One region of the Bacillus sp. MN7755 genome, then DNA from elsewhere that is predicted to be linked to it. Evidence: riboswitches for the same ligand, from Rfam matches in the RefSeq annotation. Region 1 holds a riboswitch; each other region holds the start of a gene.
What was found. Region 1 has a riboswitch for S-adenosylmethionine ahead of ACYVEC_RS02745 (bifunctional O-acetylhomoserine aminocarboxypropyltransferase/cysteine synthase). Riboswitches for the same ligand answer to the same signal wherever they lie in the genome.
Positions count from the first base shown of each region.

Region 2: it holds a riboswitch for S-adenosylmethionine, as region 1 does, so the genes downstream of both, ACYVEC_RS11210 (ABC transporter permease) here and ACYVEC_RS02745 (bifunctional O-acetylhomoserine aminocarboxypropyltransferase/cysteine synthase) in region 1, are expected to answer to the same signal.
Region 3: it holds a riboswitch for S-adenosylmethionine, as region 1 does, so the genes downstream of both, ACYVEC_RS16215 (ECF-type riboflavin transporter substrate-binding protein) here and ACYVEC_RS02745 (bifunctional O-acetylhomoserine aminocarboxypropyltransferase/cysteine synthase) in region 1, are expected to answer to the same signal.
Region 4: it holds a riboswitch for S-adenosylmethionine, as region 1 does, so the genes downstream of both, ACYVEC_RS11260 (peptide ABC transporter substrate-binding protein) here and ACYVEC_RS02745 (bifunctional O-acetylhomoserine aminocarboxypropyltransferase/cysteine synthase) in region 1, are expected to answer to the same signal.

Region 1 is NZ_BTRL01000003.1:44,775-48,475, forward strand. Features, by position in the region: gene ACYVEC_RS02745 (bifunctional O-acetylhomoserine aminocarboxypropyltransferase/cysteine synthase) at 1-1,232, opposite strand, end outside; SAM riboswitch class I at 1,326-1,430, opposite strand; gene ACYVEC_RS02750 (chloride channel protein) at 1,750-2,982, shown strand; gene ACYVEC_RS02755 (YjjG family noncanonical pyrimidine nucleotidase) at 3,023-3,701, opposite strand, start outside.
Region 2 is NZ_BTRL01000009.1:24,852-28,552, reverse strand. Features, by position in the region: gene ACYVEC_RS11215 (ABC transporter permease) at 1-554, opposite strand, end outside; gene ACYVEC_RS11210 (ABC transporter permease) at 573-1,490, opposite strand; SAM riboswitch class I at 1,627-1,732, opposite strand; gene ACYVEC_RS11205 (DUF3951 domain-containing protein) at 1,902-2,117, shown strand; gene ACYVEC_RS11200 (hypothetical protein) at 2,134-2,637, opposite strand; gene ACYVEC_RS11195 (hypothetical protein) at 2,912-3,358, shown strand; gene ACYVEC_RS11190 (multidrug effflux MFS transporter) at 3,392-3,701, opposite strand, start outside.
Region 3 is NZ_BTRL01000013.1:253,449-257,149, reverse strand. Features, by position in the region: gene ACYVEC_RS16220 (ABC transporter ATP-binding protein) at 1-1,477, opposite strand, end outside; gene ACYVEC_RS16215 (ECF-type riboflavin transporter substrate-binding protein) at 1,488-2,036, opposite strand; SAM riboswitch class I at 2,176-2,291, opposite strand; gene ACYVEC_RS16210 (aspartate/glutamate racemase family protein) at 2,445-3,125, shown strand; gene ACYVEC_RS16205 (macrolide family glycosyltransferase) at 3,175-3,701, opposite strand, start outside.
Region 4 is NZ_BTRL01000009.1:35,860-39,560, forward strand. Features, by position in the region: partial or broken gene ACYVEC_RS11255 (peptide ABC transporter substrate-binding protein) at 1-84, opposite strand, end outside; gene ACYVEC_RS11260 (peptide ABC transporter substrate-binding protein) at 472-2,112, opposite strand; SAM riboswitch class I at 2,244-2,349, opposite strand; gene ACYVEC_RS11265 (aldo/keto reductase) at 2,502-3,335, opposite strand; gene proC (pyrroline-5-carboxylate reductase) at 3,337-3,701, opposite strand, start outside.

The DNA.
Region 1 (3,701 bases):
ACATCTTCTATACCAACCGATAAACGAATTAAATCTGATGTAACGCCAGCTAAACGCTGATCTTCAGCACTTAATTGTCTATGCGTTGTACTAGCAGGATGTATGACGCAAGTTCGTGCATCAGCTACATGCGTTACGAGAGTTGCTAGTTTTACATTTGCGATAAATTCTTTCGCTGCTTCTAATCCTCCCTTAATACCGAATGTTAAAACACCACTAGCACCTTTTTTCAAATACTTTTGTGCTAACGAGTAATTTTCATTACTATCTAATCCCGGATAATTCACCCATTCAATACGTTCATGATCAACAAGCCACTTAGCAACTGCAAGAGCATTTTCACTATGACGCTCCATTCGTAAATGCAATGTTTCTAAGCCGATATTGCTAATATACGCATTGAATGGGCTCATACAGTTTCCGTAGTCTCTTAATAATTGAACACGTGCCTTCACAATATAAGCTGCTGCACCAAAATTTTGAACGTAACTTACGCCGTGATAACTTGGATCCGGTTCAACAAGTTCAGGATATTTCCCATTTGTCCAATCGAAGTTCCCTCCGTCAATGACAATGCCACCTAAAGAACTTGCATGACCATCAATATATTTCGTCGTAGAATGAACGATAATATTTGCTCCATGTTCAAATGCTTGGCATAAATAAGGAGTTGCTAATGTATTATCCACAATAAAAGGTACTTCCAACTCTTTGGCTGCATCTGAAAATTCTTTGAAATTTAAAACGTTCATCGCTGGATTTCCTAGCGATTCCGCATAAACGAGTTTCGTCTTATCATTAGCAAGGGCCACAATTTCATCAGCTGTTAAATTTGGATTAAAGAACGTAACATCAATACCAAGTTTACGCAAACTCACCCCAAATAAATTAAACGTCCCGCCATAAACTGTGGAAGAACAAAGCAAGTGGTCTCCGCTACTACAAATATTTAAAACGGCGAGCATAATAGCAGCCTGCCCAGAGGCCGTTGCAACAGCTCCTACACCGCCTTCTAAATCTGATAACTTCTGCTCAAATGCTGCTAAAGTAGGGTTGCCAATACGCGTATAGATATATCCTTCTGCCTCTAAATTAAATAGTGCTGCTAAATCATCCGAAGTATCATATTTATACGTTGTACTTTGATAAAGCGGTAAAACACGCGGTTCACCATTCTTTGGCGTATAGCCACCTTGCACACAAATTGTTCCTTTTCCCCATGATTCTCCCATCTCTCATTCTCCTTTCTTCTTATACAAAATAAAAAACTGCCCCTTTCCTGAAAACAAGAAAGGAGCAGTTTGAAAACACGCTCTAAAGGCTCTTTCTTATCTTTCAGGATTATTACCTGCAGGATTTGGCACAATTCCGTTATACGGCTGTTGCCAAGGTTTCATCGGGCCTGTCCCTCCACCTTTTCTTGATAAGACTATGCAATTACCGTTGATTTTATAGCAATAATTTCCTAATGTCAATCAGTTTTTCTGAATGTTCTAAATTAACAACAAATAATTTGATACACATAACAAAAGAAATATATTCCATATTCATTTGAAAAAGACCTTTTAAAATCCCCTATTAATACATAGAATTAAATAAGTAGTTTAACTGTGTACATTCCAAATTCTGACGAGACCTCAATATATTGAATAAGCCAACCTCTCAAAAAGATACTATACATATTCATTTCATTTCACAGTAGTATATTTAATTCTTTCAACATTAAAACTTACATAACGGAGGTAGAACATGACACACACAAAGGACATGCACTTTATACTCGTCCTATACGGCATTATTTTAGGCTCTATAGTAGGAGCAACAGTCTGGTTATTTTTAGTTACAATAAATATCGGCATTCACTTTATTTGGGGATACTTACCTACTATCTTATCTTCTCCCCCGTATTACACCATTTGTATAACAACTATCGGCGGTATTCTCGTTGGCTTAACCCAAAAATACTTCGGCACATATCCACGTCTTATGCCGGAAGTAATGGGTGAATATAAAAAAACAGGTAGAATTGAATACCGTTTTGTACATAAAGCTACTTTAACTGCGATTATCGTTTTAATATTTGGGGCTAGCTTAGGTCCCGAAGCAGCACTTGTTGGCATTATCGGTGGACTTTGTACATGGGTAGGGGATCGCTTTACATTCGCCTTAAAAGGAATGAATGAACTAACAGAGGTTGGAATTGGTGCTACTTTAAGTGTAATTTTTAACGCGCCATTATTCGGTTATTTAGCTCCAAATGAAAATGAGGGTGAGCAAATTAATGAATTTTCTAAAGGAAAAAAAGCGATTGTATATTTAGCTACTACTTTCGCTGGTTTTTCCATTTATTTATTACTTAGTAAATTTGATAATCGTGGATCCTTTATCGTTGATTTTGGGGAAGGTTCCCTTTCTCTTAATGAATGGATTGCCTTTCTACCACTTGCTAGTATTGGTGCTATAGTTGGATTCTTTTATTTTAAATTAGAATTCACATTAGAGAAATTCATTCATCCTTTTAGGGAATACAAACTTATCCTTGGAATTATCGGTGGTATTTTATTAGGGATTGCAGGAACTTTTCTCCCATACACATTATTCTCCGGAGAACATCAATTAAAAGATTTAGTCGTTGAATGGAGCCATTTATCCTTCTGGGTACTACTTCTTTCAGGGGTTTTAAAATTATGTATTACTGCCGTTTGTTTAAATACAGGTTGGCGTGGCGGACACATTTTCCCAATTATATTCGCTGGATCTAGTATCGGATATGCTATAGCTTCCATTATCCCTATAGATCCAATTGCTTCGGTAGCCATTGTCACAACAGCAATTTCAAGCTATGCATTAAGAAAACCAATTGCTATAACACTACTATTACTCATGTTTTTCCCGCTCAATTTACTATTACCGATGCTTGGAGCGGCAGCGATTGGTAATGCATTTCCACTTCCTAAAAACAACGAAGCTACAAACGAATAAAAATAGGCAGTAGGGACAAAAGTTCCACTGCCTATTTTTATTACACACGTTGCTTCAATAACGCATATAACTCTTCAAAATTTTGTACTTCATATGTTGGCACAATCTCGCTATTATTTGATTTCTTTTCTGGATTAAACCAACAAGTATCAATTCCCGCTACATATCCACCTTTAATATCAGCACTTAACGAATCCCCAATAATGAGTCCTTCTTCAAAGGAAAAATTAGGAATTCGTTCGAAAACATAATCAAAATACTCTTTCATCGGCTTTTGGAATCCCGTATCTTCAGAAACGAAAATATCTTTAAACAAGGCATGTAATCCTGCATTACGTAAACGTTTATCTTGCGTCTTAGAAATACCGTTTGTCACTATATATAAATCGTACTCCCTTTGAATTTGATTTATAAATTCAAACGCGCCTTGTATGAGTTGATTCCCTTCTTCTAAGTAACTGCGATAATTATTTTCGAATAATATCCCATCCACTTCTTGTCCATATTCTTTAAATAAAACCGAAAATCTTGTATTTACTACTTCATCACGATTTATTTTACCTTCTTCAAAATCATCCCAAAGACCTTTATTAACTTTTTTATACTGTGCTTCAACCTCGCTAGTTAGAGGAATCCCTTTCTCCTCAAAAAGCATACGTAACGCTATCCTCTCAGCCTTTTGAAAATCTAACAATGTATCATCTACATCAAATAATAGT
Region 2 (3,701 bases), on a different contig from region 1:
CACCCTGTTAATGCAAGTGCGATAATGATGGTAAAAAGACCTGGTTTCATAACGATTAATAGTAAAATAACAATTAACAAATATGGGATACCATATAATACTTCAATCCCTCTTATAATCCACTCATCAATTAACGTTCCAAGGCGATTGCGCCCTCTCACATATCCACTAAATCCACCGATCAGTACACCTAGCCCTATATCAAGAACTGCTGCTATCAATCCAACTGTTAGCGAAATTTTCCCGCCAGCCCATGTACGTGCCCATATGTCTCTACCTAAATCATCTGTTCCGAACCAATGTTCACTACTAGGCGGTAAGTTTGTTGCCTCTTTTACTTGCTCACTCGCAGTAAATGGCGTTAAACTTTCACCAATAAGAGAGAATGCAATAATTAGTAATAACGTCACTGACCCTAAAACTGCGATTGGATTCGATACAAACTTACGCAGTACTTCCTTTTTTCGGCTAATCGTTTGCTGATCTTTATTTATCGTTAATTCTTTTTTCTCTTCATTCGTTAATAACTGTTTATTAATTTCATAAGCTCCCATTTAAATATTCCCCCCTCCTTACGTAATAGAACGAATGCGCGGATCAACAATACGATGAATGATATCTGTAATAAAAATACATACAATCAATAGCGCACTATAGAAAATGGTTGTTCCCATAATTACCGGATAATCTCGATTAAAAATACTATCTACGAAATATTTTCCTAAACCAGGAATGGAAAATATTTTTTCAATAACGAAAGTCCCTGTTAACAGTCCAGCCATTAATGGTCCAACAAATGTAAGTACCGGAACAATTGCATTCCGAAGAGCGTGCCTTATAATGATTTTTTTAATTGGTATACCTTTCGCTCTCGCCAGCTTAATATAATCACTCTGCAAAACTTCAATCATATTAGAACGAACAAATCTTGTAATCACTGCAATTGGTCCTAGTGCCAATGCGAAAGACGGTAATATTGTATGTTCGAATGTTCCCCAAGAAGCCACTGGTAATAATTCAAATTGGATAGCAAATACTTGTATGAATAGTGGTGCTAAAATAAAACTTGGAATAGAAATACCGAGAATTGCAAGTAAGCTCACACTATAATCAATTACTTTGCCATGATACAGGGCAGCAAATGTACCTGCAGCAATTCCGACTAACAATGAAATAATAAGTGCTTGTAGACCGATAATTGCTGATGGACCAAATCCTGTCGTTATAATTTCTGATACACCTTGTCCTGTCGACTGAACGGATTCACCAAAATCAAAATGAACTACACCGTCTAAATAAGCAACATATTGATTCCATAACGGTTCATCAAGATGATACTTCGCTCTCATGTTTTGGATCACTTCTTCAGGAAAGATTTTTGCATCTGATGAAAATGGATCTCCCGGAATAATATGCATAATTAGAAATGTCACTGTCGTAATAACCCATAGTGTGAACACCATAACCGATAATTTTTTAATTACATACACTCTAATAACCTCCTAAACACATATATTTACTTTGTTTTATGAACGTACTTTTTCAATTACTCCCTTTTCTCTTTTTAGAATACAAAAAGCCTTGATCTTAAAAAATAAGATCAAGGCTTAATAAACAAAGGCCCATCACTTATCTTTCAAGACTTGCTTGCTGGAATTAGCACGGTGTTCCTATTACAGAACCCGCTGCTGAGGTGTCATAGGGCCAGTCCCTCTACCTCTCTGGATAAGTAAATTACTATATTATTATTTGGTTCAAATTGTATATTTCGAATTATAATTCTGAAAAAATGAAAAGTCAATCAAATTGGATATATTTAGAAAAATCAGTTTTTAACACTTTTATTTATCTATGTCTTATTTCGCTTATAATAAAAAAAATGATATGAAAGGAGTTATAAGATGGACCCCTTACTTCTAGCTACTATAGGATTACCATTAACAATCGTTATACTTGTCATCATCGGCTTCTACAAACTCTTCATCAAAAAGAAAAGTATCACCTTTTTTTATACCCCTTTCGATAATATTACCGGGCAAACTATTTCCGAATTTCACGAAGAACAGAAGATATTAGTATCCGAGGATGAAGACGGCGATGGTAAGAAGAAAAAATAACCTTGCACAGGCAAGGTTATTTTTTCGTTTCTGCTTGAAAACGTTTATAGTATGTCGATGCTGTTGCAAAATTAATTTCTATATCACGAATCAACGATGAATCTTCTTCTTTAGCCAGCTTCTGTAATTTTTTCATCGCTTGTTCCGATTCATTCAAGAAACCAATATATACCTCATGTTCTTGCTCTTTCGACTTCGGAACACGAATTTCTTTACGTATATGATCAATATCTTCTAACATGCTCGTTGTTACCTTCTGCACATCTTCTTTATATGCAGCATTTGTTATTTCCTTACCGCCCTTTTCTTTTGCAACTTCAAATAACTGCAGTGCTTTATTAATTTCTTTATTCATTTTCAAATCATATTTTTCATGTACTGCACGGTATTCTTTCATCTCTTCCGTTTGCTCAGTAGACTGCTCTACCTTTTCTTTCGGTTCTTTCGTATCTTTACTTCCATTACATCCTGCTAGAAGGATCATACTTCCCATTACAGCAATACCCAAAACCTTCTTCATCTCGAATTCTCCTTTTATCTACAGCTACTACTCATTATAGTTTCTTTTATCTCCACTTGTTATTATACCGAGAACACCCTACTTTTTACACTTAAGACGACATCGTAATATATATACCAACATGTTTGTCACAGTATCGTCACTTTATACAAATAACTTTTGCACTGCTTTACTACCTCACCTTACAAAACTGTAAGCACACATAAAGAACAAACCATGCTAGACTTACATATGCATAAAGCAAGCATATGTAAGTTTTTAAGGAGAATCATCTATGTACAAAACAATGCCTTTTATGGGAGAAGATATTCGTGTCCTCATTCGCGAAAAGTCACTTCATATTGAAAATACAGAGAGCCTTCGCCGCGTATTAAAAAAGAAGCATGCTCCATTTAAGTTAGCCCAATATTTAAAACAACAACATACAAATCAATTTTATACTGTGCTAAATATATCGGATAAATCATTAACAATCGAAATCATCGGTCACATCTACATTGGAAACTTTGCAGATATCTTAAAAGAAATCCCACGCATACCGAAGATTGCTCCTATTATCGTTAAAAAAGCGTATAAAATTACCGATCACACCGATATTATCGACTGCGGTGAAAAAGAAGTCGATAGTAATCGCTGGGTGTGGGATAAACTTGCTGTTTTATATGATACGATCATGAATAATATGTATGAGGTATTTCAAAGAAATGAAAAAAAGAACTGATTCAAATATTCCCTTTGAATCAGTTCTTTTTTGTTAAGCCTCTAAATTTTGTCTTTGTTGCAGTTCAAACTGCTTCTCACTTCTTCTGGCCATAAAGAGATAACATAACACAGCACCAATTTCACAAAGAGCTATCACAATCCCCATCGGTAATGCAGTATTGCTTCCACCAATACCTACTAACGGCGCAACAAGTGCTCCTGAAATGAACTGTAATAAACCTAATAAAGCTGATGCTGTTCCTGCAGCTTGTTTCTGATTTCTCATCGCTAACGAGAACCCCGTTGTTGATACAACCCCGACACTTGATACAACAAGGAATAATGAACATAAAACACCAATT
Region 3 (3,701 bases), on a different contig from region 1:
TATCGTGTGTGATCAAAATAAACGATATTCCCTTTGCAGCTAATTTTCTAATAAACGACATAAATTGTTTATAATGATAATAATCTTGTCCCGCTGTCGGTTCATCTAATATGATAAGTTTCGGATTTGTTGTTAGTACAGATGCAATCGTTAATCTCTTTTTTTGTCCATAACTTAACGCCTGAATTGGCCAATTTCGAAATGGATACAAACCACAAACTTTTAACGCTTCTTCCGCTCTAAGCTTAATTTCTTCCTTTGAAAATTTTTTTAATTTTAATGAAAACGAAACCTCTTCCATAACAGTAGGTTGAGTAATCATATGATTAGGATTTTGCATCACATAAGATATAACCTCACCGCGTTTACGAATAGACCAAGAATTAATATTTACTCCATCAATTAAAATCCTATCATTTTTTGTTTTGTTTATCCCTATAAGACTATGAGCTAATGTTGATTTTCCAGCTCCATTATGGCCTAAAAGTGCTACTATTTCCCCTTTATATATAGAGAAATTCACATTATCTAATACTTTTTGTTTATTAGAATATGAGAATGACAAATTCTCTACTTTCAATAATTCTTTTTTTGTAGGAGTGTCTTTACAAAAAACTTGCTTCTCCATCCACTCATTTATTACGCCACTAACACTTTCCCTATAAAGATTTTCAAGTGGGTATATTACGTCATTATTACTATCAAAATGTAATCTCTTTAATACTTCTATATACATAGGTTCTCTTAAGCCTAAAGATGGTAATATATTTGACGCTAAAATCTTTTCAGGTGTCCCAATCGCAACAATTTCACCTTCATCAATTAAAATGATTTTATCTAAATCCAGGTTTAATATTTCTTCTATTCGATGTTCAATAATTACAATTGTTTTATTATATTGTTTATGTATATCTTTAATTAGTTGTATTGTATGTATGGCGCTTAGCGGATCTAAATTTGCTAACGGTTCATCGAACAATAATATATTAGCATTTGTTGTTAACAGACCTGCTAGAGAAACAGTTTGTTTTTGCCCTCCTGATAATTCATGTGGACTTTGTTTATGAAAAGCATGCATCTTCACCTTTTTTAATGAATCCGAAACAATCTTTTTCATATCATCTTGATTTACACATTCGTTTTCTAAATAAAATGCTACATCTTCTTCTACTGTAAGGCCAATAAATTGAGCGTCTTGATCTTGTAAAATTGTTCCTACCTGTTTACTCTGTTCAAAAATACTCTCTTTCCTTGGATCTTTTCCGGCAATTAAAATATTACCAGTACTAATTCCTTCATAAGAAAATGGAATTAGCCCATTGATACAATGAGCTAACGTTGATTTCCCTGAACCACTTCGTCCAGCAACTAGTACTTTTTCTCCAGGATATATATGAAATGAAATGTCTTTTACAGTAGGCTGTGCTGCATGCTCATATTGAAAGCTGAATTGTTCAAAAGAAATAATTGGTTGCATGTTAACATCCCTACTTTTCAATTTTTAAATGTGTATGTTTCTTATTAGATTTAGCTAAACCTATTGTAATTGGCAATCCAAGAACTAAAAATACAATAACATCAGCAATTGTTGCTCCTAATACTTGTATAACAATTTTGTCAAACGGTTCTCCCATCACAATAATATCGAATGCCCCAGCAAATATAATAGCTATGACAATTCCAATTAACCCAGTAATGGCTAAATAAGAAATATCTCCCTTATTATACGTCCCGTTTCTCACACTAAAGCCAACTCTTTTTTGAATGAGTCCCATTGCAAATCCGATAATGCCTGAGCTAATAACCCATCCCCACCAAATACCCCATCCAGCGATCGTATCTGTTACGGTATGACCGATAAGACCTATTAACAGTCCTGCAACTGGACCAAATAGAGCTCCAAAAACAGTTAAAATAGCTAATGCGGGTTTAATAAATGTATTTGGCGCAATAGAAAATCCCCAAAGTCCTAATATCCCGTATAATGCTGCCCCAATTCCGATTGCTACTACTAACTTTGTTGATAATTTGTTCATTACAATTCCCCTCTCATATTAGTCAACTTTTATTACTCTATATTTATTTTGAAAATGAATTATGCATCGACACTCCCTTTCTATACAACAAAAAATGACCTCTTATATAAGAGGTCATTTTCTTTCACGTTCAAGAATCCTCTTATCTTCAAAAAAACACATCGTGTCCTCTGCGGAATTAGCACCTTCCTATAAATTTATATAGGGGTTGCTGAGGTTTCATAGGGCCGTTCCCTCCACCTCTCTGGATAAGTATTAATTTGTAATTCGTATTATGGCACTAAGAAGTGTAAATTTCAACACTTTTCTAATTATTTTTATTTTTTATTTAACGGTACATTTAAATCATTGTATTCTTATCGGAATTATGAAATAATAAGTTCAAAATAGTTACGGGAGGAATGCACGATGAAAGTAATCGGTTTAATTGGTGGACTAAGTTGGGAATCTACATCGTTATACTATAAACATATTAATACACTTACACTCTCTCAATATGATCAAAATGCAAAGCTTGTTTTATATAGCATGGACTTTGGTGAGGTAACTACTTTATTACAAAATCATCAATATGAAAAAGTGAAAAACGAATTAGTCACAGTTGCAAAAAAAGTTGAAAAATCTGGAGCTGAATGTTTATTAATGTGTTCTAATACGGTCCATTTATTTGCTGAAGAAGTAGAAAGTGCAATATCCATCCCACTTCTTCACATTGGTGATGTAAGTGCTAAAGAAATGGTAGAACAGAATATAAAGCGTATCGGACTATTGGGTACAAAACAAACGATGGAACAAGACTTCTATAAATCACGTCTAGCAAACTATAACATTGAGACAGTCATTCCAAATGAAGAGGAAAGAAATTTTATTCATCACGTTATTTTAAATGAATTAAGTAAAGGAATTATTTCAGAAACATCAAAAGAAAAGCTATTACAAATTACAAAATTATTAATTCAAAATGGCGCAGAAGGAATATTACTAGGATGTACTGAAATCCCTTTGCTTATTTCACAAAACGACCTTACTGTTCCTGTGTTTGATACTGCTTTTTTACATGCAAATACTGCTGTGCAGTTTGCGGGATAACAATATACAAGCATAAAGGTAGAACCTCTATGCTTGTATATTGTTGACACTATTTACTTAAAAGAGATTCAATAACTGCAATGGCTTCTTTTGGACCACCACATTCTAAAAAACTATCATTAAGTTTTCGTATACCATGTTTATACTTTTCATTTGAAAGTACGTCTGTTACCGCTTCTTTTAACGTTTGCACATTAACATGCTCTTTCAATAACCGATGCGCTGCTTCAAGCTCAGTTAACCTTTGTGCTATCATTGGCTGATCTTTATCATGTGGAATTATTACAAATGGGACTTTAAAATATATAGCATCGTGTACGCTATTCATGCCGCCATGTGTAATAAAAACATCTGTTTCACTTAATATTTCTGATTGGGGTACGTATGAAGCAATTATAAAATTGTCTGGCGCTTTTTTAATTTTAGAACGATCATTTCTATCACCAATTGCCATTACAACTATCCCATCAAAATCTGAGAAAGTATCAATACAAGTATTAAAGAATGGTTCGAGTCCTTCAAGTAGTGTTCCCATTGAAATGTAAATAACTTTCTTCTCTTTAAGCATTTCAAATG
Region 4 (3,701 bases), on a different contig from region 1:
GTTATCTTTATTTCCCCCGCAAGCAGTTAGTAATAGACTTGCCCCTAAAACAGATGCAACAACAGGTACAACTTTTTTCTTCATTGTTCGTTCCTCCCTAAATGTGTTGTTCGTAACGTCTTAATGTCCATTTTTTGAAGTGTATCTATAGAAGAAGAGAAAGCCTATTATAAATATGTGCATGTAGGTAATCAGATGTTCTATATGTATATATATGTTGAACTATAATCTGTCGTTATATGTTTCAACGTAGTAGACATTATATTTTGGTGATTAAATATTTCGTTTCTTTGATTATTTAGAATATTAACGCTGGAAAGAACTATATGTCAATAATAAAAGTTGGAGTATTATTTTTTAAAAATACTATATTGAAAAAGCGGATTTTCTCTCATTGAGAAATCCGCTTTTAATACATTTTTCCAATAAAACAATTGGTATGGGTAGAAAAACTTCAATTCAGGTTGCCTTTTATTTTTCAATTTGTGCCCATTTGAAGTTTAATTGACCTGCAAATTCTACTTGTACAATTCCTTTCACATAAGAACGTTCTAAATAAGATTCACCTTTTTGGTAAAGAGGAGCGATAACAGAGTCTTTAAATAATATTTTCTCGGATGCTAGTAATGCTTCCCAGCGAGCTTTTTCATCACCAGCTAAAGTCGTTTTAACTTTTTCAATTGTTTCATCGAACTCCTTATTAGAGTAATGATCTAAGTTGTAAGGGTTATTCGTTGTAAATAGTTCAAGGAATGTAATTGGATCAGCAAAGTCAGGACTCCAGCCGTCAATGCCGATTTCATAGTCACCTTTTAATAAAAGTGAAACTTGTTGTTTACGTGGTTGTGGTTTTACATTTACTGTTAATCCGTCTAAATTCTTTTCTAGTTGTCCTTTTAAGAACTCACCAGTTTTCTTATCAAGGTCAGCATCACTTGTTAATAATTCTAATGTGATTTTTTCAGAACCAAGCTCTTGTTTAGCTTTCTTCCATAACTCTTGTGCAGATTTTGTATCAACTTTGGTTAAATCTCCGTTTATAGTACGGAAGTCCTTTCCATCAGTCCCTTTTGCAAAGTTTTTTGGAACGAGGCCAAAGGTTGGTGTAGAGCCATCATTTAATAACGTATTTACAAAGGATTTTCGATCAATTGTTTGGTCAATTGCTTGGCGTGCAGAAACGTTTTGAAGTACTTTGTTTTGTTGATTCATACGTAAAAATTGTACGCCTACGTTCGGGCGTTCTTTAAAGTTCGCATCCTTTTTATATTTATCAACGAAGTCAGATGTTAATTTTATACGGTCTAATTGTTTTGATTCGAATAAATTTACTTCTGTTGATTTTTCTTTTACTACGTTAAAATTGATTTCTTCTAGTTTGACAGTATCTTTATCCCAATAGGTAGGGTTTTTCTTGAATTTAAAGCTTTGTTCGTGCTTCCAATCGCTTAGTGTAAAAGCTCCATTGTACAAGATTGTATTATCTTCTAAAGCGTACTTATCACCTTGTGCTTTAAAGAATTCCTCGTTAATTGGTAGAAATGTTGGGAACGCTGTTAAACTAATAAAATATGGAACAGGACGCTCTAATTCTACCTCAAACGTATGGTCATCAACTGCTTTTACACCAAGTTGGTCGGCTGGAAGTTCTTTGTTGTTAATTTTTGTTGCGTTTTTAATATCAAAGAATAAAAATGCATATTCAGAGGCTGTTGCTGGATCGACAGCTCTTTGCCAAGCGAAGACAAAATCTTTCGCTGTAACAGGAGTGCCGTTTGACCATTTTGAATCTCGTAAATGGAATGTGTATTTCGTTTTATCGCCACTTACTTCATGAGATTTTGCAACACCAGGGACAGGTTTGTTACCTTCACCAAGATTATACAAACCTTCAAATACGTTTCTCATTACTTGACCAGAATCAGTATCTGTAGCACGAGCTGTATCCATTGTTCGTATTTCAGTAGGTGAAGATAAGTTTAAAACCTGTTTACTAGGTGCCTCGTCTTTTGCATTTGCTCCACTTGCTTCGTTTTTATAACTACCGCAACCAGTTAATAAAATACTTACTCCTACAACTGATGCAATACCGGGTACAAACTTCTTTTTCATTTGATTTTCCTCCTAAATAATTAAGTTTGGATGATGATGAGGGAAATGAAAAATAAAAATCCCTCTTTTCGTATTGAGAAAGAGGGATTTTTACGTACAAGTTATGCACCCGTATATAAACGAAGTCCCTCATTCTATCTTTCAAGCCATAAAGCTTGCAGGAAGTGGCACAGTATTCAAAATGAACCTGTTGCCGAGGTTTCAAAGGGCCAGTCCCTCCACCTCTCTTGATACAATGAGTAAACAAATAAACTTTATTAAATTTTGTGTTTCTTTGATAATTCAAAATCTTACACCTTGGATGATGAAGTGTCAACCGAATGAAATGTAGTTTAAATTTTCAGTTTTCTTTAACGGAAAAACCACTGCATATGGCAGTGGTTTTTCTACTAGAAGTTAAAGTTATCTGGATCTGGACCAACGCGACGATCTTCATTTAAAGCTTGAATTGCTTTCATATCATCAGCACTTAATTCAAAGTCGAAGATGTTTGCATTTTCAATAATGCGATGTTCTTTAATAGATTTAGGGATTGTTACAACTTCGTTTTGTAAATCCCAGCGTAAAATAATTTGCGCAGTTGATTTATTATATTTTGTCGCAATTTCTTGTAAAACTGGGTTATCTAGTAGTTGGCCTTGCATTAATGGTGACCAAGCTTCAAGCTGGATATTATGTTCTTTACAGAAAGCGTGTAACTCTTCTTGTGCTAAACGTGGGTGGTATTCCACTTGGTTGACCGTTGGCTTAATTTCAGCAATTTCAAATACGTCTTGTAAGTGGTGAATGTGGAAATTACTCACACCGATAGCACGAACACGACCATCTTTATAAAGCTTTTCTAATGCTTTCCATGATTCAGTATATTTCCCTTTTACAGGCCAATGTACTAAATATAAATCTAAATATTCTAGACCTAATTTTTCTAATGTAGTTTCAAATGCTTGAAGTGTTGTTTCATATCCTTGATCGCTATTCCATACTTTTGATGTAATAAATAATTCTTCACGTGAAACACCTGATTCACGAATCGCTTGTCCAACGCCTTCTTCATTTTGATAGATTGCTGCAGTATCGATGCTGCGGTAGCCATTTTTAATTGCTGCTTTTACAGAATCAATTACCTCTGAACCATCTTCTACTTTAAAAACACCTAAACCGAACCAAGGCATTTTTACTCCGTTATGTAATGTTGTATAGTCTTTTAAACTTGTTAAACTCATATTATTTCCCCCTAGCTTTTTTGTTTGTTGCTTCTACTGCTTTTTGAATTGCCTCTGAAAAATTATACTCATATAAAGTTTTGAGACCTTCAGCTGTGGAACCACCTGGCGTTGTTACTTGTTCGCGGAGGTTAGCCGGATCTTGCGTTTGTTCAAGCATAGAAGCGGAGCCAGAAATCATTTGAATGACAAGGTGTTTTGCGGTTGCTTCATCGACTCCATAACTTTTTGTTGCTTCAATTAAGCTTTCAGCAAAGTAATAAAGGAAGGCTGGTGCACTTCCAGTAACTGCAGTAAGCTGATGAATTTCTTCCTCAGTGCAGAGTTGCGAAGTACCAATGCCTTTTAAAAGTAGTTGCAGGGTTT